3 regions of the Mesorhizobium sp. M0698 genome follow, and region 1 is predicted to be linked to each of the others. Evidence: predicted binding sites of a transcription regulator. Region 1 holds the regulator's gene; each other region holds the start of a gene.
The links. The regulator LexA, encoded in region 1, represses DNA repair genes until DNA is damaged. The targets are predictions, from matches to a motif close to TGTTCNNNNTGTGTTCNG.

Region 1 (9,618 bases):
CACCATTCACCATTCACCATTCACCATTCACCATTCACCACCTTCACCGCTTCGCGATTGGCACGTAGTCCCGTTCCGGCGCGCCGGTATAGAGCTGGCGCGGGCGACCGATCTTCTGGTGCGGGTCCTCGATCATCTCCTTCCACTGCGCGATCCAGCCGACGGTGCGGGCGACCGCGAACAGCACGGTGAACATGGTGGTGGGAAAGCCCAGCGCCTTCAGCGTGATGCCGGAATAGAAATCGACGTTCGGATAGAGCCTCTTCTCGATGAAATAGGAATCGGTCAGTGCGATCCTTTCCAGCTCCATGGCGATGTCGAGCAGTGGATCGTCCTTGATGCCGAGCTCGCCCAGGACCTCGTGCGCGGTCTTCTGCATGATCTTGGCGCGCGGATCGTAATTCTTGTAAACGCGGTGGCCAAATCCCATCAATCGGAACGGATCGTTCTTATCCTTGGCGCGCGCAATGAATTCCGGGATGTGATCGACATGACCGATCTCGCCCAGCATGTTCAGGGCTGCCTCGTTGGCGCCGCCATGTGCGGGACCCCACAGGCAGGCGATGCCGGCAGCGATACAGGCAAAAGGATTGGCGCCCGACGAGCCGGCCAGGCGGACGGTCGAAGTCGAGGCGTTCTGTTCGTGATCGGCGTGCAGGATGAAGATGCGCTCCATCGCGCGGGCCAGCACCGGATTGATCTTGTATTCCTCGCAAGGCACGGCGAAGCACATATGCAGGAAATTGGCTGCGAAATTCAGCTCGTTCTTCGGGTAAATGAATGGCTGGCCGATGTGGTATTTATAGGCCATCGCCGCGATCGTCGGCATCTTGGCGATCAGCCGCATTGACGCGACCATGCGTTGATAGGGGTCCGAGATATCGGTGGAATCGTGATAGAAGGCCGACAGCGCGCCGACCACGCCGCACATCACCGCCATCGGATGCGCATCACGGCGGAAGCCGGTGAAAAAGCGCGACATCTGCTCATGCACCATGGTGTGGCGCGTCACCCGGTAGTCGAAATCGTCCTTCTGCGCCTTGGTCGGTAGTTCACCATAGAGCAAGAGATAGCAGACTTCGAGGAAGTCGCCGTGCTCGGCCAATTGGTCGATCGGGTAGCCGCGGTGCAAAAGAATGCCGGCATCGCCATCGATGAAGGTGATTTCCGATTCGCAGCTCGCCGTCGACGTAAAACCGGGATCGTAGGTAAAGACGCCGGCGGTGTTGTAGAGCGAACCGATGTCGATGACGTCAGGTCCTACCGAACCACTTCGTATCTTGAATTCATGGGTTTTGCCGCCGAGTTCCAGCTTGGCCGTCGATGCCTGGGTTTTGCCGCCAAATTCCATTTTTGTCGCAGGTTCGGTCATAGCAAACTCCTTTTTGTTTCCTCAGGCCGGCAAAGGCAAAATATCTGAACCCAACACGTCAAAAGCATCGGAATACGCACATTTGCGCCCGCAATTGAATCTGCGCGGCAGATTAGGCCAAGACCCAATGTTGCACTGCGAAACACACCTTTCAATGCCAATCTTCTTGGGCCAGTTTGCTAATCGATTTGATCAGCGATCCGCGCCAGGCTTTCCTCGCGGCCAAGCACGGCCAGCACATCAAAGACACCTGGCGAGGTACTTTTGCCGGTGAGCGCGGCGCGCAAAGGTTGGGCCACGGCGCCGAGTTTATGGCCGGCGGCCTGCGCATAGTCGCGGATCGCGGCTTCGGCTGAGGCGGCAGACCACTCCGAAACCGTGGCTAGTGCCGCATGAGCGCCCCGCAGGATCGTGCGCGCCTCACCGCTGAGCAGCGCCGCCGCCTTTTCGTCGACCGGCAGCGGCCGCTCGACGAAAAGGAATGCAGCCCCTTCAACCAGTTCGACCAGCGTCTTGGCGCGCTCCTTCAGGCCCGGCAAAGCGGCAAGCAGTTGCGCCCTGCGTCTGTCGTCGAGGCGCGCGGCGATTGCCGGGCCGCCTTCAAGATACGGCAGAGTGGCGATGAAGATGTCGAGCAGCGCCGCGTCGTTCATCCGGCGCATATGCACGCCGTTAAGCGCCTCGAGCTTGGCGAAGTCGAAACGGGCGGCGCCCTTGTTGACGTCGCCAATGTCGAACCATGCAATCATGTCGGCGATCGACATGATCTCATCGTCGCCGTGGCTCCAGCCAAGCCTCGCCAGATAGTTGAGCAGCGCATCCGGCAGGTAGCCCATGGCGCGATAGGCTTCGACGCCAAGCGCACCGTGCCGCTTCGACAGCTTGGCGCCGTCGGCACCGTGGATCAGCGGGATATGCGACATCGATGGCACCTCCCAGCCCATGGCCTGATAGATTACGGTCTGGCGTGCGGCGTTGGTCAAATGATCGTCGCCGCGGATGATGTGGGTGATGCCCATGTCGTGATCGTCGACGACGACGGCATGCATGTAGGTGGGATTGCCGTCCGAGCGCAGAATAATGAAATCGTCGAGATCCTTGTTGGGAAAGCGCACGTCGCCCTGGACGCGGTCATGCACCACCGTCTCGCCGTCTGTCGGCGCCTTGATGCGGATCGCCCCCTTGGCGCCGGGCGGCGCCTCCGACGGGTCGCGGTCGCGCCAGCGTCCATCATAGCGGGGAGGCAGCCCCTTGGCGCGTGCGCTCTCGCGCATTGCCTCTAGTTCGGCAGGCGTCGCATAACAATAATAGGCCTTGCCCATACGAACGAGCTCCTCGGCCACCTCGCGATGGCGCGGCGCACGCTCGAATTGCGACACCGGCTCGCCGTCCCATGTCAGGCCAAGCCAGGAAAGCCCGTCGAGAATGGCCGCGCTTGCCGCATCGGTGGAGCGCTCGCGGTCGGTGTCCTCGATGCGCAGCAGCATCGTGCCGCCTGTGTGCTTGGCATACAGCCAGTTGAACAGCGCCGTGCGCGCGCCGCCAATGTGCAGATAGCCGGTGGGCGAGGGGGCAAAACGGGTGACGACCTTATCGGGCATGGAACTCTCAGGCGGGCGAAGGAAGTGGGTTTGCGGACTTTCGCGCGTTGCGCGTTCATGTAGCATAGGAGGTCGAGGCGCAAGGGGCAGACCCGATGGCTGTGCGAGGCCGTGGTGCGGGCGAGGGCGAGGACGTTGGCAGCGGCGTCAGCGAACGCTTGCTGTTTGCCGCTCCCCCGCCTGTCCTGCCGGCACCGGCATTGCTACCCGCTCCGCGCTTCGATGCTCCGTCGCTGCCGGCCAGCGACCCAGCAACGGTTCTCGTGCCCGCGGGCGAGCCCATCGTACGCCTGCCCAGGCGTTTCCGCCTCCCGTCACCGTCCCGTATCCGCAACAGCGTAACCACGGCAGCCGGTCTGGAACTCGACCGCGGCATCGCCTTCCTGCTGGTGCCGGTGTTCCTCGCATGCGGGGTGGTCGTATATTTCGGGCTGTCGGTGGAGCCGGCCTTTCCACAGCCGATCGCAATCGCGCTCCTCGCGGCCCTTTGTGCCGTCGTCTCGCGGTCATGGCCCAGGACGCGCCTGTGCTTCATGGTGGCGCTGCTCTGCGCGCTTGGCGTACTTGCCGCCAAGTTCGAGACATGGCGTGTCGGAACGCATATGCTCGGCTCCGAAATCTCGACGCGGCTGACGGGTCGCGTCGTATCGTACGAGCCCATGGCGAGCGGCCGCATCAGGCTGACAATCGATGTGATCTCAACGGCCAGGCCGACACTGCGCTACATGCCGGAACGGGTCCGCGTTTCGGCGATGAAGATACCGGCTGAGCTGACCGCCGGTTCCGAGATCACCGGCTATGTGCGGCTGCTGCCGCCGACCGGCCCGGTGCGGCCCGACAGCTATGATTTCTCCTTCGACAGCTATTTCGCCGGTATCGGCGGCAGCGGCTTTTTTCTTGGCAATCCGAAAGTCGTGTCGTCGGGCAGCATGCCGCTTGGCGCGCAGCTTTCTTCCGCGATCGAAGACGCGCGCGAATCCATCGCCGACCATATCCGCAGCCGCATCGGCGGTGCCGAGGGCGAAATTGCTGCTGCGCTGATCGTCGGCGTGCGCGCCGGCATTCCCGAGGAGATCAACGAAGCGATGCGGCGCACCGGCATCTACCACATCATCTCCATCTCGGGGCTGCATATGGCGTTGGTCGCCGGCACCATCATGGCGCTGCTGCGGGGTGCCTTTGCGCTGTTTCCCGATTTCTCATCGCGACGGCCGGTCAAGAAATATGCCGCGGCCGCCGCGCTTTTTTCGATTGCGGCCTACCTCGTCTTTTCCGGCATTGTCGTGGCGGCCGAACGCAGCTTCATCATGCTGGCGGTGATGCTTATCGCCGTGCTGTTCGACCGGGCCGCGCTCACCATGCGCAACCTGGCGATCTCGGCCATCGCGGTCATCCTGGTGTCGCCGCACGAGGTGGTCGGTCCGAGTTTCCAGATGTCCTTCGCCGCGACGGCGGCCCTTGTCGGCGCCTATGCAGGCTGGTCCGATTACCGCGCCGGCAGGGCCACCACGCCGCCGCCGCGGCGGTCGCCGCTACGCTTTGCCACTCGAAAGGTCCTGCTGGGCATGTGCGGTCTGGCGATGACATCGATCATTGCAGGGAGCGCCACGGCGCTTTTCGCCATATGGCATTTCCAGCGCGTGGCGCCGCTCAGCCTGTTCGCCAATCTGGCCATCATGCCCATCGTCTCACTGGTCGTCATGCCCTTCGCCGTTCTCAGCGCGCTGGCGATGCCGTTCGGTGCGGATGGCCCTTTCCTCTATGTCATGGGCAAGGGGCTGACGGCGATGATCGCCCTGTCCGGGTGGATCTCGGAGCGCTCGCCGATCGATGCGGTCGGGCTGATTTCGCTGAGATCCGTCCTTCTGGTGACGATCGCCCTCGTCATTGCCAGCATGGCGACGACGTGGCTGCGGCTGGCGGCACTTCCTTTTGCGCTCGCCGGCTTGCTGACGACAACGCAGACACGCATACCCGACGTATTGGTCTCGGAGGACGCACGGCTGGTGGCGCTGCCGATCGGCAGCGGTGAACTCGCGGTCAACCGGGCACGCCCGAATGAGTTCGCCATCGACAATTGGAAACGCGCGCTCACATCAGAGGCTATCGTCGCGCCGGAAACACCTGGAAAGAACGACCCGCAATTCGACATTGCCGATCCGGCCGACCTACCGCCGGGCATGCCGTTCATTTGCACGGACGGCCTCTGCCTTGCCAGGCATCCATCCGGCGCGATCATCGCGCAAGCCAAGGACCGCGATACTGCGCGGCCAGCCTGCGCCTTTGCCAGCTTGATCGTCATCGACGACGCCACCGCCCATAACCCCTGCTACTACGACCGGCTGGTCCTCGTCGTCACCAAACGGCAACTGGCGCGCGCGGGAAGTGCCGCCGTCTACTTCGATCCACAAGCGGCAACGCGCGCCGAAATCCGTTTCGCGGTCGAAAAATCATACCGGCCCTGGCACGTGCAGCGGAAATTTTCACGCGCGGCACGGGGCCTGCCGCCATACCGCAGGGCCGACAACCCCAAAGCCGGCGCCAAGGGCGGAGCTCAGTAGCGGCGGATCAGTCCGACGAGCTTGCCCTGCACCTTGACCCTGTCTGGTCCGAAGATGCGCGTCTCGTAGGCCGGATTGGCGGCTTCCAGGGCGATCGAGGCGCCCTTGCGGCGGAACCGCTTCAGCGTCGCTTCCTCCTCGTCGACCAGTGCCACCACGATCTCACCGGGGCTCGCCGTATCGGCATTGCGGATGATCACCGTGTCGCCGTCGAAAATGCCGGCCTCGATCATCGAATCGCCTTTGACCTCGAGCGCATAATGCTCGCCGCCCATGATCATATCCGGCGGCACCGAAATCGAATGCGTCTGGTGCTGGATGGCATCGATCGGCACACCGGCGGCGATGCGGCCCATCACCGGGATCGAAACGGCGGCGACGACATCGTCGTCATTGCCGGCTGCAGGGACGCGCGACGATGTCGGCTTGCCCTGCCGAGGGGCGCCTTGCCCAAGACTACCCTGGATGACACTCGGCGAGAACTTGCGTGCCGCATTGAGGCCGGGGGCGATCGAGTCAGGCAGGCGCAGCACCTCCAGCGCACGGGCCCGGTTGGGCAAACGGCGAATGAAGCCGCGCTCCTCCAGCGCCGTAATCAGCCGATGGATTCCCGATTTGGAAGCCAGGTCGAGCGCCTCCTTCATCTCGTCGAAGGAGGGCGGAATACCGCTTTCCTTCAACCTTTCGTGGATGAACATAAGCAGTTCGTGTTGTTTGCGTGTCAGCATAGCGACCCCCAACAGAATCAGAAAAACAAACCCAGAACAAACACTATCTGTTCCAGTTGTGTTCCGCAACTGTTTAAAGTTTAATGAATGCGTTAAGGCTTGGGAAACAAACCACGCCCCTACCGGAATGCCGCATTTTCACCGTCGCGAGCGTCATCCCCTTGATTCTGCTTTCGTTTGCGCCTTCTGGCTTCCCAGAAGGCAGCACTGACATCGGCCGTCGGTCGGCAAAAGGCACGGAATTGAACCCGTATCGACTGTGCGGTCTGGTCAATGCACCGTGAACGAAACGAATTCAAAACGCCAACCTCGGGTTAAGTCCCGGTTTCCACCGCCTGGTCAGGCTGCTTCTCGCCGGTGGAGCCTTGCTGCGCGCAACCAGGTAATGGAAGAACAGTCGATGCGTGTCCGGCGTTGCGTTGGATCTTGGGGGAGCAGACAAATCATGACAGGAATTCCCGATCTCGTGGCCATAAAGGCGATGGATGCCGCGGATCCGTTGCGCGCGATGCGCGACCGCTTTGTGTTGCCGCAAGGAGTGATCTATCTCGACGGCAATTCGCTAGGAGCTGCTTCACGTGCCGCTTTCGATGAACTGCACAAGGCCGCGACCGAAGAATGGTCGCATGATCTCATCCGCGCATGGAACACGGCCGGCTGGTTCAACATGCCGCTTGAACTTGGCGACCAGCTCGGGCGCCTGATCGGTGCCGCGGCCGGCCAGACGGTGGTCTGCGACACGACATCGGTCAACATCTACAAGCTGCTGCACGCCGCCATGGCCATGCGACCGGAGCGGCAGGTCATCGTCGCCGAGGGCGATAGTTTTCCGACGGACCTCTACATGGCTGAGGGTGTGGTTTCGACGCGAAAAGATACGCTGCTGCGCCTCTCGGGGGTCGACGCGCCGACCATCGAAGAGCTGATCGACGAACGCACCGCCGTGGTGCTGGTCAACCACGTCAACTATAAGTCGGGCGAACTGCGCGACATGCCGGCGCTGACGCGCAGGGCTCAGGAAGCCGGGGCGATGATCGTCTGGGATCTCTGCCACACCGCTGGCGCGATGCCAGTCGAGCTCGACAAGGCAAACGCCGATTTTGCCGTTGGCTGCACCTACAAATATCTGAATGGCGGCCCGGGCGCGCCTGCCTTCATCTATGCGGCTGAGCGGCATCTTTCCTACATCCAGCAGCCGCTCACCGGCTGGTGGGGCCATGCACGGCCCTTCGCCTTCGAGCCAGGCTATGCGGCCGGCACCGGCATCCGCCGGTTTCTGTGCGGCACCCAGCCGGTCCTGTCGATGCGCACGCTGAAGGGCGCGCTCGACATCTGGAACGATGTCGACATGACGGCGGTGCGCAAGAAGAGCATCGCGCTGGCGGATCTGTTCATCGAGCTTGTCGAGGCAAAGTGCGGCACTTACGGGCTCACGCTCGAAAGCACGCGCGATGGGGAAAAACGCGGCAGCCAGATTTCATTCATGCATGAGCATGGCTACCAGGTCATGCGCGCGCTGATCGAACGTGGCGTGATCGGCGATTTTCGCGCGCCATCGACCATGCGCTTCGGCTTCACCCCGCTCTATGTCGGCTATGCCGATGTCTGGCAGGCCGTCAAAGTGCTTGAGGATATCCTGCGCACCGGTGCGTGGAAGGATGCGCGCTTCGCCATCAAAGCAGCTGTCACTTGAGATTGATGCGAGAGCTGGAATCGTGAGGCTGGCGACGACGTGCCGCGCGATGCTCACGGCTACGTTGCAAGGCCATATTGCCAGGGAGGGCGCAGGGTGTTCGAACGTCACATTGCCGATTGGGACAACGCCTATGCCAACGGCGCCAACATAGCCGGCAGCGATCGCTGGCCGGCGGCCTGGATCGAGCCCGCGCGGGTTTTCCGCGACGTGCTTTCGACCGAGGGCAGGGCGCGGCTCGACATGGCCTATGGCGACAACCCACGCAACCGGCTCGATCTTTTCCTGCCGGCCATCAAGCCCAAGGGACTCGTGGTGTTCGTTCATGGCGGCTACTGGATGGAATTCGACAAGAATTTCTGGTCGCATCTTGCCGCTGGCCCTGTTGATCGCGGCTATGCGGTGGCGATGCCGTCCTACACGCTCTGTCCGCAGATACGCATTGGCGGCATCGTCAAGGAAGTCGGCGCGGCGATCGGCAAGGCGGCGGCGATGGTCCCAGGGCCGCTGATGCTGACCGGGCACTCGGCCGGCGGCCATCTTGTTAGCCGGATGGTTACGGCGACGACGCCGCTGGCGCCCGAAGTCGTCCGGCGCGTTCGTCACGTGGTGTCGATCTCGGGGGTGCATGATTTGCGCCCGATCATGCGCACCGGCATGAACAAGACGATCGCGATCGATGAGGCCGAGGCGCAGGCCGAAAGCCCGGTGCTGCTGCGCCCGATGGACAAGGCCCGCCTGACCTGCTGGGCCGGCGGCGGCGAGCGCGCCGAATTCCTGCGTCAGAGCGCGTTGCTGGCCAACATCTGGATCGGCCTGGGTACCGCGACCAGCTCGGTCGTCGAGCCTGACCGGCATCATTTCAACATCATCGACGGTTTGGCCGATCCAGACCATCCGCTGACCCGGACCTTGATCTCGGAGTGAGGCAGGTTCAGCGTAGCATCAGCACGTCGCAGGGGGAGCCCGCCGCTGCGGCAGGCGCGAACGGCGCGCGAACGATCAGCCCGTTGGCATCGGCCAGCATTTTCAGCATCGAGGAGTCCTGGATGCCGAACGGCGTCGCCACGAGCGTACCGGCGTCATCTATGACAACAGCCCGCACATAATCTTGCCTGAGATCGTTGGCCGGCATGGCGGCACCGAGCCGTGCCCGACGTATATCCTGCTGAAAGGCGCGGCCGCCGAGCCGCGCCAGCAGCGGCTTCAGGAAGAGCTGAGTGCAGACCAGGCTTGCCACCGGATTGCCGGGCAGGCCGATGCAGCGAATGTCTCCCAGCCGCCCGAACATCAGTGGCTTGCCCGGCCGCATGGCGATCTTCCAGAAATCGAGCGTCATGCCTTGCCCGGTCAGCACGTCATGCACGAAGTCGTGGTCACCGACCGAGGCACCGCCCAGCGTGACGATGACGTTCGCGCCAGCCTTCACGGCCTTTTCAACCAGCGCAGCGATCGCCTCCCTGCGGTCCGGCGCGATGCCAAGGTCGAGCGCGCGCGCACCGACCGACTGTGCGGCAGCGGCGACACCATAGGCGTTGGAGGAGATGATCTGGTCGGGGCCAAGATCGCTGCCCGGCGGCAGCAATTCGTCGCCGGTGGCGATGATGGCGACCAGCGGCCGTTTGACCACGCGCACCTCGGGGTGATTGGCCGATGCCGCCAG
Region 2 (9,618 bases), on a different contig from region 1:
GCGCCATGCTCGTGGCCGCATTCGTAGCATGTGCCGGGATTGCCGAGCAGGAGCGCGCCCGGCGCCAGCATCGCCGTGCCCTCGCGCGCACGATAGCGGAAGGTGCCGTTGGTTACGGCGGCAACGCAGAAATCCCGATGCTCCTCCTCGAATGGCCTGTCGGCGGCGCTGGCGGTGCAGATGACATCCGACACCTGCCAGCCTCGGCCCGACGCCAGCCTGTGCGCGCTCGTCGTCATCGCCGAAACATAGCAACTTTTCCCAAGCACAGAACCCCTGTCGGCCTCTATGCTTGCCGGTCTCCTGACAAGATGAGAGCGAAGCCATGTCCAATTCCTTTGCCAAGGCCCTGCACAGCGATGGGCCCGTACCGGCCCTTGCCGAGAAACTGAATCTTTATGGCCGCTTCGTCGGCGCCTGGACGTTCGACGCCACGCGCCATCTCGAGGACGGTCAGGTGCTGACCGGGCGCGGCGAAGTGCATTTCGGCTGGGCGCTCGAAGGCCGCGCGATCCAGGACGTATGGATCCTACCTGCCCGTGACGCCGGCCCCTCGCCCTCGCTCGGCAAATGGACCTTCTATGGCACAACGTTGCGCGTCTACGATCCCGGCGTTGACGCCTGGCACATCTTCTGGAGCGATCCGCGCAATCAGTACTACAGCCGCCAGCTCGGCCGTGCCGAGGGCGACACCATCATCCAGCAAGGCGCAGACGGCACCGGATCTGCTGTGCGCTGGAGCTTTTCGCGCATCACCGAAAATTCGTTCCGCTGGCTGGGCGAACGCTCACAGGACGACGGCGCCACCTGGCGTCTCGAAGTCGAGTTTCTGGCGCGCCGGGCCGTCAGCCCCTGATCCGCACGGTTTCCACTGGCTCCGCTTTGCTCTACCAATCCCGTTATCCGGCTTTGCCGGCGGGGAGGGTCAGCATGCCGAGCTTCGACAGCCTGTTCAACGCCTTCGTCACCATACTGGTGACGATCGATCCGCCCGGCCTGGCGCCGCTCTTCCTCGCCGTGACCCGCGGCATGAACCGCGAGGAGCGCAACCAGGTCTCCGTGCGCGCCTCGGTCATCGCCTTCCTGGTAATGGCGTTGTTCGCAATCGCCGGCGCGTCGATCCTGTCAGTCTTCGGCATCACTCTGCCGGCCTTCCGCGTCGCCGGCGGCTTTCTGCTGTTCTTCATCGCCTTCGAAATGGTGTTCGAGCGCCGGCAGGACCGCAAGGAGAAGATCGGCGACGTCGCCATCACCAGGGACATGATCCACAACATCGCCGCCTTTCCGCTGGCGATCCCGCTTATTGCCGGTCCCGGCGCGATTTCGGCGACCGTCCTGCTCTCAAGCTCGTTTCAGGGTTTGGGCGCGCAGACAGCCCTTGTCGGCATCATCGCCATCTGCCTCGTCATCACCTACCTGGTGTTCGTGCTGTCAGAGCGCATCGACCGTATCCTCGGCCAAACCGGCCGTTCGATCCTGACAAGGCTGCTCGGCGTCATCCTGGCGGCGCTCGCCGTGCAGTTCGTCGCCGACGGCATCAAGGCGCTGATGGCGACGTAGGAACAGCCCTACTTCGCTGTCGTTTCAATGACTTCGAAGTCGTGGGTAATCTCGGCAGTCTTGGCCATCATTGCCGAGGCCGAGCAGTATTTCTCGATCGAAAGCCCGATCGCCCGCTTCACCTTGTCGTGTGATAGCGCCCGGCCCTTGACGACAAAATGCATGTGAATGCGGGTGAACACCCTGGGATCGGCTTCTGCACGGTCGGCATCGAGTTCGACCACGCAATCTTCGACCGCCTCGCGCCCCTTTTCGAGGATATGGACCACGTCATAGGCCGAGCAGCCGCCAGTGCCGATCAGCACCAGTTCCATTGGGCTCGGCCCCGGCGTCTTGCCCTCCGGCCCGAACGCAGTGCCTAGCACCAGCTTGTGCCCATTGGCGGACTCGCCAACGAAAGTGCGCTCCTCGACCCATTTGACCCTTGCCTTCACCTGATACGTCCTTTCACCGCTCAAACGCACAACGTCCCGAAAATCCAAGACAGATTTTCGGGACGCCATTTCGTGGCCAAGGTGCCGGCGCTTTTCGCCGCAAGGGCAGTCCGCCCCGGGAAATCAGAACGGGATTTCGTCGTCCAGCTCGCGCGACGAACCACCGCCGCCGCCCTTGTTGGCGCCACCGCGATTGAAACTTTCGCCCGGGCCGGACTGGCCGAAATCGGAACCGCGGCTCGCACCACCACCGGCATAGTTGCCGACCTGGCCGCCGCCCTCGCCCCGCGCATCGAGCATCTGCAGCTCGCCGCGGAATTTCTGCAACACGACTTCGGTCGTATAGCGGTCATTGCCGGTCTGGTCCTGCCATTTGCGCGTCTGCAGCTGGCCCTCGACATAGACCTTCATGCCCTTCTTCAGATACTGCTCGGCCACCTTGGCGATCTGGTCGTTGAAGATCACGACATTGTGCCACTCGGTCTTTTCCTTGCGCTCTCCGGATGTCTTGTCGCGCCAGCTTTCCGACGTCGCGATGCGGATGTTGACGACCGGGTCACCCGAATTCAAGCGGCGGATTTCAGGGTCCGCCCCGAGGTTGCCCACCAGAATGACCTTGTTGACGCTACCCGCCATGATACTTCTCCGCGCTCATCCGAAACCGAATTTTTGTCGCCGCACCTTACAGGCTATGGACAATCCCTGCCTGCCGTCGCTGCCTTTTCCCACAAGGTTTTTGTTCTCTTTTCGTTCTATAGGAGAGGCCCTGCACTGTCAATAGTTGTCAGTAAGAAGTAGTGTCTTGGCGTCGAATTTCCACAGACCATGGGATCGAGGCGAACGCATGAAGATGGTTGCGCATGACGATCAGCCGCAAGAAGAATGGCGGACGGGAGTAAAGACCCGCATGCATGTCTCGGCCTGCAACGGCGCAACTCAACTTTGCATATTCGAACAATGGGTCGAACCCGCGGTTGGCGCCCCGACACATTGGCACCCGGTCGAGGAAGTGCTTACCGTCATCGCTGGCAGGGCCGAGATGTGGATCGACGAAGAGCATCTCGTCTTGACTGCCGGACAGTCGCTTGTTGTTGCCGCGCACAGGCAACATGGCTTCCGAAACGTCGGCTCCGAATTGCTTCATATTCATGCTGTGCTCGCGTCACCAGTTTTCGAGGCGACGTTCAACGGATCCCCCGACATGGTGAGACGCTGGCTTCCAGCGAGTTTGTAAAACCTCGCCTGTCTTAAAAAACACCGCCTGTCTTAAAAAACACGGCTTGCCAAACCGATAAGTATTGACTTATGCTTTCGGCATGATCGAAGCAGACATTTTTCGGGCACTAGCGGATCCAACGCGTCGCGCCGTCTATGAGCGGCTCGCCGACGGCGAGATGACGGTGTCGGAACTGCGCACTGGCATACCGGTATCGCAGCCGGCGGTATCGCAACATCTCGCAGTGCTGCGCGGCGCCGGCCTCGTGGTCGAGCGCCGGGCCGGTCGCAACGCCTATTACCGCATCGATCCGAAGGGGCTTGCGCCACTGCTCGGCTGGATCGAACGCTACCGTGCGTTCTGGCCAGAGCGCATCGAAAGGCTCAAGACGGTTTTGAAGGACATGGACCAATGACCAGCCGAGGCAAAGAACGCGCCGAAATGGCCGCAGACAAGATCGAGTTCGAGTGCGAGCTGCCCGAGCCGCCGGAAAAGGTGTGGCGGGCGCTGACGGTGCCGGACCTGCTCGCGGCCTGGATGATGCCGAACGACATCAAGCCCGAAATCGGCAACCGCTTTGCCTTTAAAGCGCCGAATGCGCCGATCGAGTGCGAAATCCTCGACGCGGATCCCGGACGGCTGCTGCGCTATTCCTGGCGGGAGCGGCCGGCGCCCGGCGATACGCAGGTGCCGCCCGGCAGTCCCCTGGACAGCGCAATGAACGACAGCCCAGTGGACAGCATCGTCACCTTTACGCTCGACCGCACCGTTTCCGGCGGCACGCATCTGCGCATCGTCCATGATGGTTTTGCTCGGGCAGCAGTGCCGGAGATCGCGATGCCAGGCGCCGGTTGCCGGCTTTCCTTTGAAGCGCGCACTCCCAGGCACAAGCAGATCGCCGCAAACACCCCGCGCCTCTTCCTGCGCGCGGCCTGAACGACAACAGTCAACGGAGACAACCGATGAGCGGCCTTGCCAATCTGGTGCCGATGGTGATCGAGCAGTCGAGCCGCGGCGAACGTGCCTTCGACATATTTTCGCGGCTGCTGCGCGAGCGCATTATCTTCATCAACGGGGCGATCGACGACGGCACCTCGGCGCTGGTCTGCGCCCAGCTTCTGTCGTTGGAATCCGACAATCCCGACAAGGAGGTCTCGCTTTATATCAACTCGCCGGGCGGCGTGGTGACCAGCGGTTTCGCGATCTACGATACGATGCAGTATATCAGCTGCCCGGTCTCCACGGTTTGTATGGGCTTCGCCGCCTCGATGGCCTCGTTCCTTTTGATGGCCGGCACACCGGGGCGGCGCATCGCGCTACCCAACACCAGCATCGTGCTGCATCAGCCTCTCGGCGGTTTCCAGGGCCAAGCCTCCGATATCCAGCGCCATGCCGAGGGCATCCTTCGCACCAAGCGGCGCATGACCGATCTTTACGCCCGCCATTGCGGCCGCACCTACGAAGAAGTGGAACGCACGCTCGACCGCGACTTTTTCATGACCGCGCAGGAGGCCAAGGATTGGGGCCTCGTCGACCATGTTTTCGACACTCGCAAGCAGGCCGCATGATCGAGCCGGGCCGGCGGACGGGACTGAGGCGATTGAGCGCCCGCAATTTCAGCGCCATCGGTCTGGTCTTGCCGCTATCGCGGCACTATAGTCCGGCGATGACCGCCAGCCGCTCATCCAGCCTGTTATGCCTTGCCATCGCTACCGTAGCCGGCACGAACATGCTGGTGGGTATGGCACTTGCCCAAGATAATTCGACGTCTTCGCAAAAGGGCGCCCTGCCCGGTGTGACCAGCGATTATCGCATCGCCGAGCCAGCGCCGCAGCCTGAGCCTGACGACGTGGCTCCAGGCAGCGGCAACGGCACCTTCAAGATTGGCGATACCGACGTTCGGATTTCCGGCAGCATCACCATCGATGTCGCTACCGGCGGGATCAGGCCCTCCAGCCGCTAAGTTCGCCTAGTGTGAACCACAAATATTGCGCTTCAAACGAACAGCCCCGCCATTGCTTTTGCAACTGACGGGGCTTCTTGGATCTGAAATCCAAATTGCCGGGAGTGTACTGCCGGCTTTTTATTTCGGATGCTTCGCGGCGTTCAGCCGACGATCCGACTAGCAGTCTCTGATTTTATGGGGATCAGCAGGTCCGTTTGGCGGGCAGCGAAAACGCCTGACCCTGGCCACTTATACCTGCCGCGGCTCCAGCGACACGTGGAGCCTCAAGGAACAATCCGGTGGAGTCATGCCTCTGCTCTCCTTCTGTTCGTTGCGACTGTCGTCGTCGAAGCGCTCATCGCATAACCCGCGGCGTCTCGCAGGCTAGCCCCAGGCCGCGAGGCCATCGAAAGACGGCCGGCTTCGTTGACGTCTGGAGTCTGCCCCCACGGTGCAGGGACGTCAACCTTGAATAGCCGATTACCGAAAAATGTGATCGCGAGACGTTTTGGGAAGCCGGCCCCACGGGCAGCTTTTGTCAGGAGCGTGTTCGGCCTTTGTTCTTTCCGCTTGCCCGTTCGCGCGAAAGGCGGTTAAACGCTTTGGTCGAGAGTTGTGGCGTCTCTCGAAAAGGCGGCGAAATTGCCTACATAGGGGGTGGTCGGGAAAACCCGCCCATCCCACGAATTCCAGATTCTGAGGCGGCGACCGGCGATGGCCGACCATAAATATCTCTCCATTCGCGGGGCACGCGAACACAATCTGAAGAATGTCGATCTCGATCTGCCGCGTGACAGCCTGATCGTCATGACCGGCCTGTCGGGGTCCGGCAAGTCGTCGCTTGCCTTCGACACCATCTATGCCGAGGGCCAGCGCCGCTATGTCGAGAGCCTTTCGGCCTATGCGCGGCAATTCCTCGAAATGATGCAGAAGCCGGACGTCGACCAGATCGACGGCCTGTCGCCGGCCATCTCCATCGAGCAGAAGACCACCTCGAAGAACCCGCGCTCGACGGTCGGCACCGTCACCGAGATCTACGATTATATGCGGCTTTTGTTCGCCCGCGTCGGCATCCCCTATTCGCCGGCCACCGGCCTGCCGATCGAGAGCCAGACGGTTTCGCAGATGGTCGACCGGGTGCTTGCGATCGAGGAAGGAACTCGGCTGTTCATCCTGGCGCCGATGGTGCGCGGCCGCAAAGGCGAGTACCGCAAGGAACTGCTTGAGCTGCAGAAGAAAGGTTTTCAGCGCGTCAAGGTCGACGGCGTCTTCTACGAGATCGCCGACGTGCCGGCGCTGGACAAGAAGTACAAGCATGACATCGACGTTGTCGTCGACCGCATCGTCGTGCGCGGCGATTTGGCGACGCGGCTCGCCGATTCCATCGAGACCGCGCTGAAGCTGGCCGACGGGCTGGCGGTGGCGGAATTTGCCGACAAGCCGCTCGACGCCAGCCAGACCGGCGAGGATTCGGTCAACAAATCGAAGAACGAGACGCATGAACGCATGCTGTTCTCGGAAAAGTTCGCCTGCCCGGTATCCGGCTTCACCATTCCCGAGATCGAGCCCAGGCTATTCTCCTTCAACAATCCGTTCGGCGCCTGCCCGACATGCGACGGGCTCGGCAGCCAACGCGCCATTGATGCCAGCCTGGTCGTGCCCGACGAGAATGTCTCGCTGCGCGCCGGCGCCGTCAGCCCTTGGGCGAAGTCGAGCTCGCCCTACTATGCGCAGACGCTGGAAGCGCTGGGCGTTGCCTATGGCTTCAAGCTCGGCGACAAGTTCAAGGATTTGAGCGAGGAGGCAAAGCAAGCCGTCCTGCACGGCACCGGCGAGCGCGAAATCACCTTCCATTACGATGACGGCCTGCGCTCCTACAAGACGACGAAAACCTTCGAGGGCGTCATCCCCAACCTCGAGCGCCGCTGGAAGGAAACGGAATCCGCCTGGATGCGCGAGGAGATCGAGCGCTTCATGTCGGCCACGCCCTGCCCGGCCTGCCGCGGCTATCGGCTGAAGCCCGAGGCGCTCGCGGTCAAGATCGCCGGCAAGCACATTGGCGAGGTCACCGAGCTGTCCATCCGCAAGGCCGACCAGTGGTTCACCGATCTGCCCGCTTCGCTCAACGACAAGCAGAACGAGATTGCGGTGCGCGTGCTCAAGGAAATCCGCGAGCGGCTGCGCTTCCTCAACGATGTCGGTCTCGACTATCTGACGCTGTCGCGCAACTCCGGCACGCTTTCAGGCGGTGAGAGCCAGCGCATCCGTCTTGCCTCGCAGATCGGCTCCGGCCTGACCGGCGTACTTTACGTGCTGGACGAGCCGTCGATCGGTCTGCACCAGCGCGACAATGCCCGCCTGCTCGACACGCTGAAGCATCTGCGCGACATCGGCAATACGGTCATCGTCGTCGAGCATGACGAGGACGCCATCCTGCACGCCGACTATGTCGTCGATATCGGCCCGGCAGCCGGCATTCATGGCGGCCACATCATCGCCCAGGGCACGCCGCAGCAGATCATGGCGACGCCCGCTTCGATCACCGGTAAATATCTGTCGGGCGAGCTCGAAGTGGCGACGCCGGCTGTGCGGCGTGAGGCCAAGAAGAACCGCCGGCTGAAGGTCGTCGGCGCGCGCGGCAACAACCTGAAGAACGTCACCGCCGAAATCCCGCTCGGCACGTTTACCGCCGTCACCGGCGTATCCGGCGGCGGCAAGTCGACCTTCCTGATCGAGACCCTGTTCAAGGCGGCGTCGCGCCGCATCATGGGCTCGCGCGAGCATCCGGCCGAGCATGACCGAATCGAGGGGCTGGAATTCCTCGACAAGGTCATAGATATCGACCAGTCGCCGATCGGGCGCACCCCGCGCTCCAACCCTGCAACCTATACCGGCGCCTTCACGCCGATCCGCGACTGGTTCGCCGGCCTGCCGGAGGCCAAGGCACGCGGCTACCAGCCGGGCCGCTTCTCGTTCAACGTCAAGGGCGGCCGCTGCGAGGCCTGCCAGGGCGACGGCGTCATCAAAATCGAGATGCACTTCCTGCCCGACGTCTACGTCACCTGCGACGTCTGCCACGGCAAGCGCTACAACCGCGAGACGCTCGACGTCCTGTTCAAGGGCAAATCAATCGCCGACGTTCTCGACATGACGGTCGAGGAAGGCGTCGATTTCTTCGCCGCCGTGCCCGGTGTGCGCGACAAGCTGGAGACGCTGAAACGGGTCGGCCTCGGCTACATCCATGTTGGCCAGCAGGCAACGACTTTGTCAGGCGGCGAGGCGCAGCGCATCAAGCTTGCCAAGGAACTGTCGCGCAAGGCGACCGGCAAGACGCTCTACATTCTCGATGAGCCAACCACCGGCCTGCATTTCCACGACGTCGCCAAGCTGCTTGAAGTGCTGCACGAGCTGGTCGACCAGGGCAACACGGTCGTTGTCATCGAGCACAATCTAGAGGTGATCAAGACCGCTGACTGGGTGCTCGATCTTGGCCCCGAAGGTGGTGACGGCGGCGGCGAGCTGGTAGCGTCCGGCACGCCTGAGGACATCGTTGGCGAAAAACGCAGCTATACCGGGCAGTTCCTGAGGGAATTGCTGGAGCGGCGCCCCGGAGGCAAGCGCGAAGCGGCGGAGTGATGGCAAAGAACGGTCTCATCACGGTCCAAAGCCGCTTCGGCGTGGCCGAGACGATCGATCGCCTGGTCGGGACTGTGGAACGTGCAGGATTGCTGGTCTTCGCCCGCATTGACCACGCCGCCGGTGCGCGCAGTGTCGAAGCTTCTCTGCGTCCGACCCAGCTTCTGATTTTTGGCAACCCGAAAGGCGGCACGCCGCTGATGCAGGACCGGCAGCTTGCCGGCATCGATCTGCCGGTCAAGGCACTGGCTTGGGAGGATAAGCAAGGCAAGGTCTGGCTCTCCTACAATGACGCGCACTGGCTCGCTGAGCGCCACGGCTTGGGCGACGCCAGTCGCAATGCCGTCGCCGCGATAGCGGCCAGCATGGACAAGGTGATTGCGGCCGCTGCCGGCGCGGGCCAGTTTTGATCATGAGAGCCGCTCGGGCCGATGATCTCCCCACGGTGATCTCGCTCACCACCGACGCCTACGCGCCCTACACTGCCCTGTTCGGAGCGCCGCCGATCCCCGTCACCGAGGACTATGCGCCGCGCATAGAACGCGGCGAGGTCTGGCTTTCGGAGCAGGACGGACAGCCGGCCGGCTTGATCGTTCTCGAACGACATGCGGACCATACAATGATCTTCAGCGTCGCCGTTGCGCCCGCCTTTCAGGGCAAGGGTTTCGGCATCGGGCTGCTCGACTGGGCCGAGCAACAGACGCGCTTGTGGAGCTTGCCTGAAATCCGACTCTACACCAATGCCAGAATGGAACGGAACGTTTCGTTGTATAAGGCCTACGGCTTTCGCGAAACGGGTCGCCGGCCCAATCCATATCGGCCAGGAT
Region 3 (9,618 bases), on a different contig from region 1:
TATCGCGGCCAGGATGCGGTTGCTCTCTGCGAGGCTGCCACGCTGGAGCAGACGGCAAACCTGCTTTGGGCATCTGGCGCACCAGTGTCGTTCGTCTCGGCGAGCCGCCATGGCAACGGCGCAACTGGCCGGCCGGCTGCCTTCGCGGAATTGGCCGCGTTGGCGGCCAACGGCCGGCCTTCGCTCGGCCGAAGATCGGCTTCGCTCAACCACGATGCGGCCGGCGCCATCGCCGCTTTGGCCCAGGCGCTCGGCGCGATTCCCGGAACTGGTGCCGTGCACGAAAGGCTGGCGCGGGGATGGTCGCTCGATGCGGCCGGCGCAGACTTGATCCGCCGCTCACTGGTACTGTTGGCCGATCACGAATTGAACGCATCGACCTTCGCCGCGCGGGTCGCCGCGTCCACCGGTGCACCTGTTTCGGCCTGCCTGCTTGCCGGCCTCGCCACGCTCTCCGGTCCGCGCCATGGCGGCGCCGCGGAGGCGGTCATGATGCTGGCGGAAGATGCGCAGAGATTGGGGCCGGATGCGGCTGTCGGACGCTGGCTCGGTCACGACAGGCCGCTGCCCGGATTTGGCCATCCGCTTTATCCCGACGGCGATCCGCGTGCGGAACCGTTGCTGGCCGCGATAGATGTCGATGATGGGCTGTTACGGCTTTGCAATGCGGCCTTTGCGGCAACGGGCATGCGCCCGAACGTCGATTTCGCTTTGGCCGCGCTGACGCGCGGTCTCCGTTTGCCGTCCGATGCGCCGTTCCGCCTGTTCGCGCTCGGCCGCAGCGTCGGCTGGGCCGCGCATGCCGTGGAGCAGGTGACAAGCAACGGCCTGATCCGGCCACGCGCCCGCTACCAGGGACCGCTGCCGGAGCAGCTCTAGCCGCGCTGCTTGCGAAGTCTCAGCGGCACCCGAAGGAAGGTTCGACGCTGCACTTCGCCAGCCGGCAGTCAGGACATCGTGTCGAGCTTGCGCTGCATCGCGGCGATCTGCTCCTTCAGCTCCTGAAGGTCGTCGGGTTTTTCCGGCGTTTCCTTCCTGGCCGGTTCGGCCGGCGCTGCTGCCGGCGCCGAGCCCGCGGGCGGGAACGGCGTGAACAGCCGCATGGCGTTCTGGAACATTTCCATGTTGCGCCGCGTCTGCTCCTCCAGCACCTTGATTGGTGTCGCGATCTTCATCATGTCCATCGGCGACTTGCCGAGGGCGTCTTTCATCTGCTCGCGAAAGCGTTCCTGCTCCTTCGAGAAGGCCAGCATCGACTGTTCGAGAAAGCTCGGCACGATCATCTGCATCTGGTCGCCGTAATAGGCGATGAGCTGACGCAGGAACGGGATCGGCAGCATGTTCTGCCCGTCCTTGTTCTCCAGCTCGAAGATGATCTGGGTCAGTACCGGATGCGTGATGTCGTCACCGGTCTTGGCGTCCTGGACAGTAAAGTCCTCGCCTCTTTTGACCATTTCAGCGAGATCCTCGAGCGTCACATAGGTGCTGGTGCCCGTATTGTAGAGACGGCGATTGGCATATTTCTTGATAACAATAGGTTCGTCTTTTGCGGCCATCTGCATCCTCCCCGGACACCGGGCAGCTTAAGTAAGCCGCCGGTAACGATTGCGCCTTTTTAAAGGATATGCGCAAAAGCGTCATGAATCCAAGCAGTTTGTGCAGTGCGGGAACATTTTATGCTGCGCAGCACGGATGGGCCGTCATCGCAGCGACGCGCGGCCTGCTTGCCGCGGAGGAACGCCATGCCCATTTCGGGTTTGACTCGGGTTGTGGAAAGGGCAAGAAAAGTCCCCGACGGCACCCGAAATCGTTCCCCGAAAGCCTGGAGAAGAACATGTCCGCTTCCAACGCCATCGTTGTCGCCAGTGCGGCGCGCACGCCCGTCGGCTCCTTCAACGGCGCCTTCGCCAACACCCCAGCCCATGAATTGGGTGCCGTCGCCGTCAGGGAAGCGCTGGTCCGTGCCGGCGTCGACGGCAAGGAGGTGGACGAGGTCATCCTCGGCCAGATCCTGACCGCCGCTCAAGGGCAGAACCCGGCGCGGCAGGCGGCAATGGCTGCCGGCGTACCGCAGGAGGCGACCTCCTGGGGCCTGAACCAGCTCTGCGGCTCGGGCTTGCGCGCCATCGCGCTCGGCATGCAGCAGATCGCCCAGGGCGACGCGAGGATCATCGTTGCCGGCGGCCAGGAGTCGATGTCGATGGCTCCGCATGCGCAACATCTGCGCGGTGGCGTCAAGATGGGCGACTTCAAGCTGATCGACACCATGATAAAGGACGGCCTGACCGATGCCTTCTACGGCTATCATATGGGCAACACCGCGGAGAACGTCGCCCGCCAGTTCCAGATCACCCGCGACGACCAGGACCAGTTCGCACTGGCTTCCCAGAACAAGGCCGAGGCCGCGCAGAAAGCCGGGAAATTCAAGGACGAGATCGTTGCCTTTACAGTCAAGGGCAGGAAGGGCGACACCGTAGTCGACCAGGATGAATACATCCGCCACGGCGCGACAATCGATGCCATGACCAAGCTCAAGCCGGCGTTCGACAAGGAAGGCACGGTGACGGCAGCCAATGCCTCCGGCATCAACGACGGCGCCGCTGCCGTGGTGCTGATGACCGAAGCGGAAGCCGCAAGGCGCGGCATCACACCGCTGGTGCGTATCGTTTCCTGGGCGACCGCCGGTGTCGACCCGCAGATCATGGGGACGGGACCGATCCCCTCCTCGCGCAAGGCGCTGGCCAAGGCCGGCTGGTCGGTCGGCGACCTCGATCTGGTCGAAGCCAATGAGGCCTTTGCCGCGCAGGCCTGCGCCGTCAACAAGGACATGGGCTGGGATCCGGCCATCGTCAACGTCAATGGCGGCGCCATCGCCATCGGCCATCCCGTCGGCGCCTCGGGCGCCCGCATCTTCAACACGCTGGTCTACGAGATGCGCCGCAGAAGTGCCAAGAAAGGCCTTGCCACGCTGTGCATCGGCGGCGGCATGGGTGTTGCCATGTGCGTGGAAGCATTGTGATGAGATAAGCGATACGAATAGGATGCTGGCGCAAAGCGAGTAGGGAATAGAGGGCAAACCCCACCGCTTCAACGCTCAGTCATCTGCATTTCCCGGGAGGACATATGACAAAGGTTGCAATCGTCACAGGCGGGTCGCGCGGCATCGGCGCGGCGATATCGGTCGCCTTGAAAAGCGCCGGCTATTCGGTCGCCGCAAACTACGCCGGCAATGAAGAAGCGGCGGCAAAGTTCAAGGCCGTGACCGGCATCCCGGTCTATAAATGGTCCGTCGCCGACTACGAGGCCTGCGCCGCCGGCATCAAACAGATCGAAGCCGATCTCGGTCCCGTCTCGGTGCTGGTCAACAATGCCGGCATCACTCGCGACGCGATGTTCCACAAGATGACGCGCGAGCAATGGAAAGAGGTCCTCGACACCAACCTTTCCGGCGTCTTCAACATGACGCATCCGTTGTGGGGCGGCATGCGCGACCGCAAGTTCGGTCGCATCATCACCATCTCCTCGATCAACGGCCAGAAAGGCCAGGCCGGCCAGGTCAATTATTCGGCCTCGAAGGCCGGCGATATCGGCTTCACCAAGGCACTGGCCCAGGAAGGCGCGCGCGCCGGCATCACCGTCAACGTCATTTGCCCCGGGTACATCGCCACCGAGATGGTCAAGGCAATGGACGAGAAGGTCCTCAACGAGCGCGTCATCCCGCACATCCCGGTCGGCCGTCTCGGCGAGCCGGAGGAAATCGCGCGCTGCGTCGTCTTCCTCGCTTCCGACGATGCCGGTTTCATCACCGGCTCGACCATATCAGCCAATGGCGGCCAGTACATCGCCTGATCGTTTATCTTTACGTTGAGACAGATACGCGCTTGGACGAACGGGCCTGCAAAACGGCCCGTTTCTATAGCGGTCTTCCCGTTGCAAGATCTCGATGCAGCACGCTGCCCCAATCCGGCACGCAAAGGTTAACGGCAAACTCGCAGCCTGTGCAAAAACCGCCCGGCAGCCTGTGGATTCTAGGTGGAAAAGCTGTTCACAACACAACATGCTGCGGTGAACAAACCAAGAAACTTCGGCTATCTCTGATTCGTCGCCGATTCGTTCCGGCTTTGAGCGGAACGTTAACGGCGAGAGCTGAAAACACCCTCGAAATGATTAAAGCGCGTTAGGAAACATCAATAATTTCATAACGTTGTGCGAAGCAGATTGGCCGGCCACGACCATTCACCGGCAAAGGTTAACCGCAATGCTCGCTTGGATGCCGCTTGCATAAATCGGGCCAGTTTCCGTGATTCAGCATGTGGTGAGATTCGCCGAAAGAAAACCCAGATGTAGCCGTGAACAAACCCTGAATCAGCGCGAGTCAGTGATTCGTCGCTGATTCGTTCCAGACTCGTTCCAACTGTTAATCGGGAACAGATTTGAGGCTCGAACGAACCAATCGGCCTGCCCTCGGCATATTCCGCTTTCGCTTCGTGCCCGAAATCCCTATGTGTCGCCTGTCATACGCGGCCAATATGGGCGCGCTCCCGACAATGCGAGGCAGAGAGCCTTATTTCCAGGCCGATGAACATCTATCCGAAACACACTGAACCGCTGATCCTGTCGGGTCGAGACGTGACGGCCGTGCTCGGCCCGACCAACACCGGCAAGACCCACCTCGCCATCGAACGCATGGTGGCGCACGAAAGCGGCGTCATCGGCCTGCCGCTCAGGCTGCTTGCCCGCGAGGTCTATGCGCGCGTCTGCGAGAAGGTCGGCGCCCATAAGGTTGCGCTCATCACCGGCGAGGAAAAGATCCAGCCGGCTGGCGCGAAATACTCGGTCTGCACCGTGGAAGCGATGCCGCGCGAGACCGACGCCGCCTTCGTTGCCATCGACGAGGTCCAGCTCGCCGGCGATCTCGAACGCGGCCACATCTTCACCGATCGCATCCTGCATCTGCGCGGCCGGCAGGAGACGCTGCTGCTGGGCGCGGCCACCATGCACGGCATCCTGCAGCGCCTGCTGCGGGGCGTGTCGGTGGTGACCCGACCACGCCTGTCGCATCTTGCCTATGCCGGCTCGAAGAAGCTGACCCGCCTGCCGCGGCGCACCGCGATCGTCGCCTTCTCGGCCGACGAGGTCTACGCCATTGCCGAGCTGATCCGCCGTCAGCAGGGCGGTGCCGCCGTCGTGCTCGGCGCACTCAGCCCGCGCACCCGCAACGCCCAGGTGGCGCTGTTCCAGTCGGGCGACGTCGACTACCTCGTCGCCACCGACGCCATCGGCATGGGCCTCAACCTCGACCTCGACCACGTCGCCTTCGCCCAGAATCGCAAATTCGACGGCTACCAGTACCGCAACCTGACGGCGGCCGAGCTCGGCCAGATTGCCGGCCGCGCCGGCCGGCATCTGCGCGACGGCACCTTCGGCGTCACCGGCCAGGTCGATCCGCTGGATGATGAACTGGTCAACAAGATCGAGGCGCATGATTTCGATCCGGTGAAAGTGCTGCAGTGGCGTACCGCGCATTTCGATTTCGCCAGCCTCGATGCGCTGAAGCGCTCGATCGAGACCAACGCCCCGGTAGAAGGCCTGACTCGCGCACTGCCGGCAGTAGACGCGCAGGCGCTCGAGCATCTGTCGCGCGACGACGACGTCCGGGCACTCACCACCGATGCCAGGCGCGTGGCGCTGCTTTGGGAAGCCTGCGCGCTGCCCGACTACAGGAAGATCGCGCCGGCCCAGCATGCCGACTTGATCGCCTCCATCTACATGGACCTTGCCAGGCATGGCCATGTCGACGAGAACTACATGGCCGAGCAGGTGCGCCGTGCCGACACAACCGAAGGCGACATCGACACGCTGTCGCACAGGATTGCCCAGATCCGCACATGGACCTTCGTTTCCAACCGGCCCGGCTGGCTGGCCGATCGGGCACACTGGCAGGAAAAGACGCGCGAAATCGAAGACAGATTGTCGGATGCGCTGCATGAGCGGTTGACGAAACGTTTTGTAGACCGCAGGACTTCCGTCCTCATGCGGCGCCTTAGAGAAAACACGATGCCTGAAGCCGAAATCAGCCCAACCGGAACCGTCCTCGTCGAAGGCCATCACGTCGGCGAGTTGCAGGGTTTCCGCTTCACCGCCGACCAGAGCGCCGGCGGCGAGGATGCCAAGGCGGTGCGGGCGGCGGCGCAGAAGGCGCTTGCCGCCGAGTTCGAAGCGCGGGCCGAGCGTTTCGGCGCCTCTGCCAATGGCGACATTGCGCTGGGTTCGGATGGCACGCTGCGCTGGATCGGCGCCCCGATCGGCACGTTGGTTGCCGGCGAAGACGCTTTGAAGCCGCGTCTCGTTCTGCTCGCCGACGAGCAACTCACCGGCCCGGCACGCGACAAGGTTGCGGCGCGCGCCGAGCGCTTCGTCAATTTCCAGATCGAATCCCTGCTGAAGCCGCTGGTCGATCTCAAGAATGCCGAGCAGATCACCGGTATCGGCCGCGGCATTGCTTTCCAGCTCGTCGAGCATTTCGGCCTCATCAACCGTCGCGACATCGCCGACGAGATGAAATCCCTCGACCAGGAAGGCCGCGCGGCGCTTCGCCGTCTCGGCGTGCGCTTCGGCGCCTACCATGTCTTCGTCCCGGCGCTGATCAAGCCGGCGCCGGCCGGGCTGATAACGCTGCTGTGGGCGCTGAGGAACGACGGCAAGGACAAGCCCGGCTTCGGCGATGTCGTTCACGCACTGGCCTCCGGCCGCACCTCGGTGGTCATCGATCCGACCTTCGACAAGACCTTCTACAAGCTTGCCGGCTACCGCAATCTTGGCCGGCGTGCTGTACGCGTCGATATTCTCGAACGGCTGGCCGACCTGATCCGGCCGGCGACCAACTGGAAGCCGGGCCTCGGCCCTCGCCCCGACGGCGCCTATGACGGTCAGTCCTTCATGGTGACGCCGCCGATGATGTCGATCCTCGGCGCCACCGCCGACGACATGGAAGAGATCCTGAAGGGTCTCGGCTATCGCGCCGATGCCAAACCGGCGGCCGAGGTCAAGGCGCGGCTCGAAGCACAGGACAATGCCGCGCGTGAAGCTGCCGCTGCAAAGCAGGCGGCGGAAGAGGCTGCGCGAGTCGAGCAGGCGAGGATGGCGGAAGCATCTGCCGCGGCAGAGCCGCCGGCGGAGGCTTCGGAACCTGTGTCGGATGCGGCTCCTGTTGCGGAGGCGGCGGCCGAAGCTGTGACCGAAGCGACGGCAGAGCCTGTCGCGGAAGCTCCAGCCCCTGAAGCTGCGGCAGAAGTCACGCAAGAGACCCGGCCCGCCGCGGAGGCGACTGCTGAAGCGCCTGCGGAACCAGCGGCCGAGCCAAGGGCGGAACTTGGGGCGGAAACTGAGGCTGCGGCATCGGCAGAACCGCCGGTTTCCGACACTACGGAAGCATCGCCGGCCGAACCTGCAGCGACGGCGGAAGCCGTCTCCGGCGAAGCTGCTCCAGAAGCGGAGGAGCCAAAACCTGTCCTGTTATGGCGGCAGGGTCGTTTCGACCAGCGCCCGCGTCATCGCCAGCATGACAACCGCCCCCGGGACAATCATCGGGACAATCGCGCGCGCAATGGTCAAGCTGGGCCGGACAGCCGCAGCGATGCGCCGGCAGATGCCGGCGGGCAACCGGCGCCGGGCGACCGGCCCGCCCGTCAGGGGCGCCACGACCAGCGCGACGGCGCCGGCAAGCCGCGCTTCGATCGCAGCAAGTTCAAGCCCAGGCCGCAAGGCGAGGCGGCAGAACAGCGCGCCGGCAAGCCGCAAGGTGAACGCCCGGACCGGCGCGAAAACCGGCCCGACTGGAAGGCTGGCCGACAGGACGGCAAAGGCGGCGCCCAAGGCGCAAAGCCCGCCTTCCAGCCAAAGCCGCGTGAGGAACGCCCGGTCCGCTTCGATCCGGACTCGCCCTTCGCCAAGCTCGCCGCGTTGCGCGACCAGCTGAAGAAGTAGGCTGCTCGTCCAATGGTCACTGATGCCCGCCAGCGCATCGACAAGTGGCTGTTCTTCTCGCGCGCGGTAAAATCGCGCACGCTGGCAGCCAAGCTGGTCGTCGCCGGACGCGTCCGCATCAATCGCGACAAAGCAGCGCAGGCCTCCGATACGGTCCGGCCGGGCGACGTTTTGACCATCACGCTGGAGCGGCGGATCTTCGTCTGGAAAGTCCTTGGCACCGGCGTACGGCGTGGCCCGGCCGAAGAGGCCCGCCTGCTCTACGAGGACATGTCGCCGCCCCCCGCGCCCAAGGGCGAGGCGCTTCCGGATGCGGTGCCGCCGTTGCGCGAGGCCGGCAGCGGTCGCCCGACGAAGAAGGAACGCCGCCAGACCGACCACCTGCTCGGCGACGATTGAGCAAGGTCGAACGCCCGCTTTGCCGGCCTTCCGGAATTTCATTCCGGAAACCGCGGCACCGCTGGCAGGGGCCGCCCTTGCCACCAGCGGACAAAGGCGTTACCTCACCAAAAAAGCCCAATAAAATGGGACGTCCCGGAGCCGACCAATGACCTATGTCGTGACCGACAATTGCATAAAATGCAAATACATGGACTGCATCGAGGTCTGTCCGGTCGACTGCTTCTACGAAGGTGAGAACATGCTCGTCATCCACCCGGACGAGTGCATCGATTGCGGCGTCTGTGAACCGGAATGCCCGGCCGACGCGATCAAGCCCGACACCGAGTCGGGCCTCGACAAATGGCTGCAGATCAACACCGAATATGCCGACAAATGGCCCAACATCACCGCCAAGAAGGAGCCGCCGGCCGACGCTAAAAATTTCGATGGCGAAACTGGCAAGTTCGAGAAATATTTCTCCGCCGAGCCCGGCGAAGGCGACTGACGAGCCTGCCGGCTGCGGCGGCCTGACGCCGCGTAACAGACGTGATACATTAACTGCCTTGACAGGCGGCGACGGCGCGTGGCCTTCGCGCGTGCAGCAAAACCTTGATTCTTCCGACTTTTTGTGTTATATCAACCAAACATGCCGGTGACACAACGTCGATTTATGGCGCAAACGCCCCAAATCACTGAAAGGTGAATTTCTCAATCCGGACCAGAGCGATCTGGGGCAGGCGGTCGCAATGTTGCGATTTGCCGGTCCTGGCCTTTCCGGTGAGTTCATCGTTGTGTGGCTAAGGACCGGTCACCCCGGTCGCACGAGTTCGGGCCGGCACGATGCCGGTACCACAACAAGGAGTTCAGGGCGTAATGGCAACGATCACCCCGCAGAAGAAGTCCACCGCAGCGCGCCACGGTTTCAAGACCGGCGAGTACATCGTCTATCCGGCGCATGGTGTCGGCCAGATCGTCTCGATCGATGAGCAGGAAGTCGCGGGCCACAAGCTGGAGCTGTTCGTCATCGACTTCCAGAAGGACAAGATGCGCCTCAAGGTGCCGGTCGCCAAGGCGACCTCGATCGGCATGCGCAAGCTGTCGGAAGAGGATTATGTCGAGCGCGCGCTGAAGGTCGTGCAGGGCCGCGCCCGCGTCAAGCGCACCATGTGGTCACGCCGCGCCCAGGAATATGATGCCAAGATCAACTCCGGCGATCTGATCTCGATCTCGGAAGTGGTGCGCGACCTTTAC

Region 2: NKI16_RS04245 (single-stranded DNA-binding protein) is a predicted target of LexA. The motif match lies at 2,732-2,749, and genes of this name have one in related genera.
Region 3: NKI16_RS19410 (helicase-related protein) is a predicted target of LexA. The motif match lies at 4,396-4,413, and genes of this name have one in related genera.

The regions. Positions count from the first base shown of each region.
Region 1 covers NZ_JAMYPQ010000011.1:168,607-178,224, reverse strand. Annotated here, with positions in the region: gene gltA (citrate synthase) at 44-1,372, opposite strand; gene gltX (glutamate--tRNA ligase) at 1,552-2,973, opposite strand; gene NKI16_RS21860 (ComEC/Rec2 family competence protein) at 3,069-5,534, shown strand; gene lexA (transcriptional repressor LexA) at 5,528-6,262, opposite strand; gene kynU (kynureninase) at 6,708-7,955, shown strand; gene NKI16_RS21845 (hormone-sensitive lipase) at 8,052-8,882, shown strand; gene NKI16_RS21840 (molybdopterin molybdotransferase MoeA) at 8,890-9,618, opposite strand, start outside.
Region 2 covers NZ_JAMYPQ010000001.1:858,963-868,580, reverse strand. Annotated here, with positions in the region: gene NKI16_RS04265 (helix-turn-helix transcriptional regulator) at 1-239, opposite strand, end outside; gene NKI16_RS04260 (hypothetical protein) at 326-856, shown strand; gene NKI16_RS04255 (MarC family protein) at 931-1,560, shown strand; gene NKI16_RS04250 (OsmC family protein) at 1,569-1,994, opposite strand; gene NKI16_RS04245 (single-stranded DNA-binding protein) at 2,118-2,630, opposite strand; gene NKI16_RS04240 (cupin domain-containing protein) at 2,839-3,228, shown strand; gene NKI16_RS04235 (ArsR/SmtB family transcription factor) at 3,311-3,625, shown strand; gene NKI16_RS04230 (SRPBCC family protein) at 3,622-4,146, shown strand; gene NKI16_RS04225 (ATP-dependent Clp protease proteolytic subunit) at 4,173-4,778, shown strand; gene NKI16_RS04220 (hypothetical protein) at 4,775-5,173, shown strand; gene uvrA (excinuclease ABC subunit UvrA) at 5,870-8,791, shown strand; gene NKI16_RS04210 (DUF302 domain-containing protein) at 8,791-9,201, shown strand; gene NKI16_RS04205 (GNAT family N-acetyltransferase) at 9,198-9,618, shown strand, end outside.
Region 3 covers NZ_JAMYPQ010000009.1:122,042-131,659, reverse strand. Annotated here, with positions in the region: gene NKI16_RS19430 (citrate/2-methylcitrate synthase) at 1-879, shown strand, start outside; gene phaR (polyhydroxyalkanoate synthesis repressor PhaR) at 948-1,556, opposite strand; gene NKI16_RS19420 (acetyl-CoA C-acetyltransferase) at 1,835-3,019, shown strand; gene phbB (acetoacetyl-CoA reductase) at 3,124-3,849, shown strand; gene NKI16_RS19410 (helicase-related protein) at 4,579-7,986, shown strand; gene NKI16_RS19405 (RNA-binding S4 domain-containing protein) at 7,999-8,385, shown strand; gene fdxA (ferredoxin FdxA) at 8,534-8,872, shown strand; gene NKI16_RS19395 (CarD family transcriptional regulator) at 9,241-9,618, shown strand, end outside.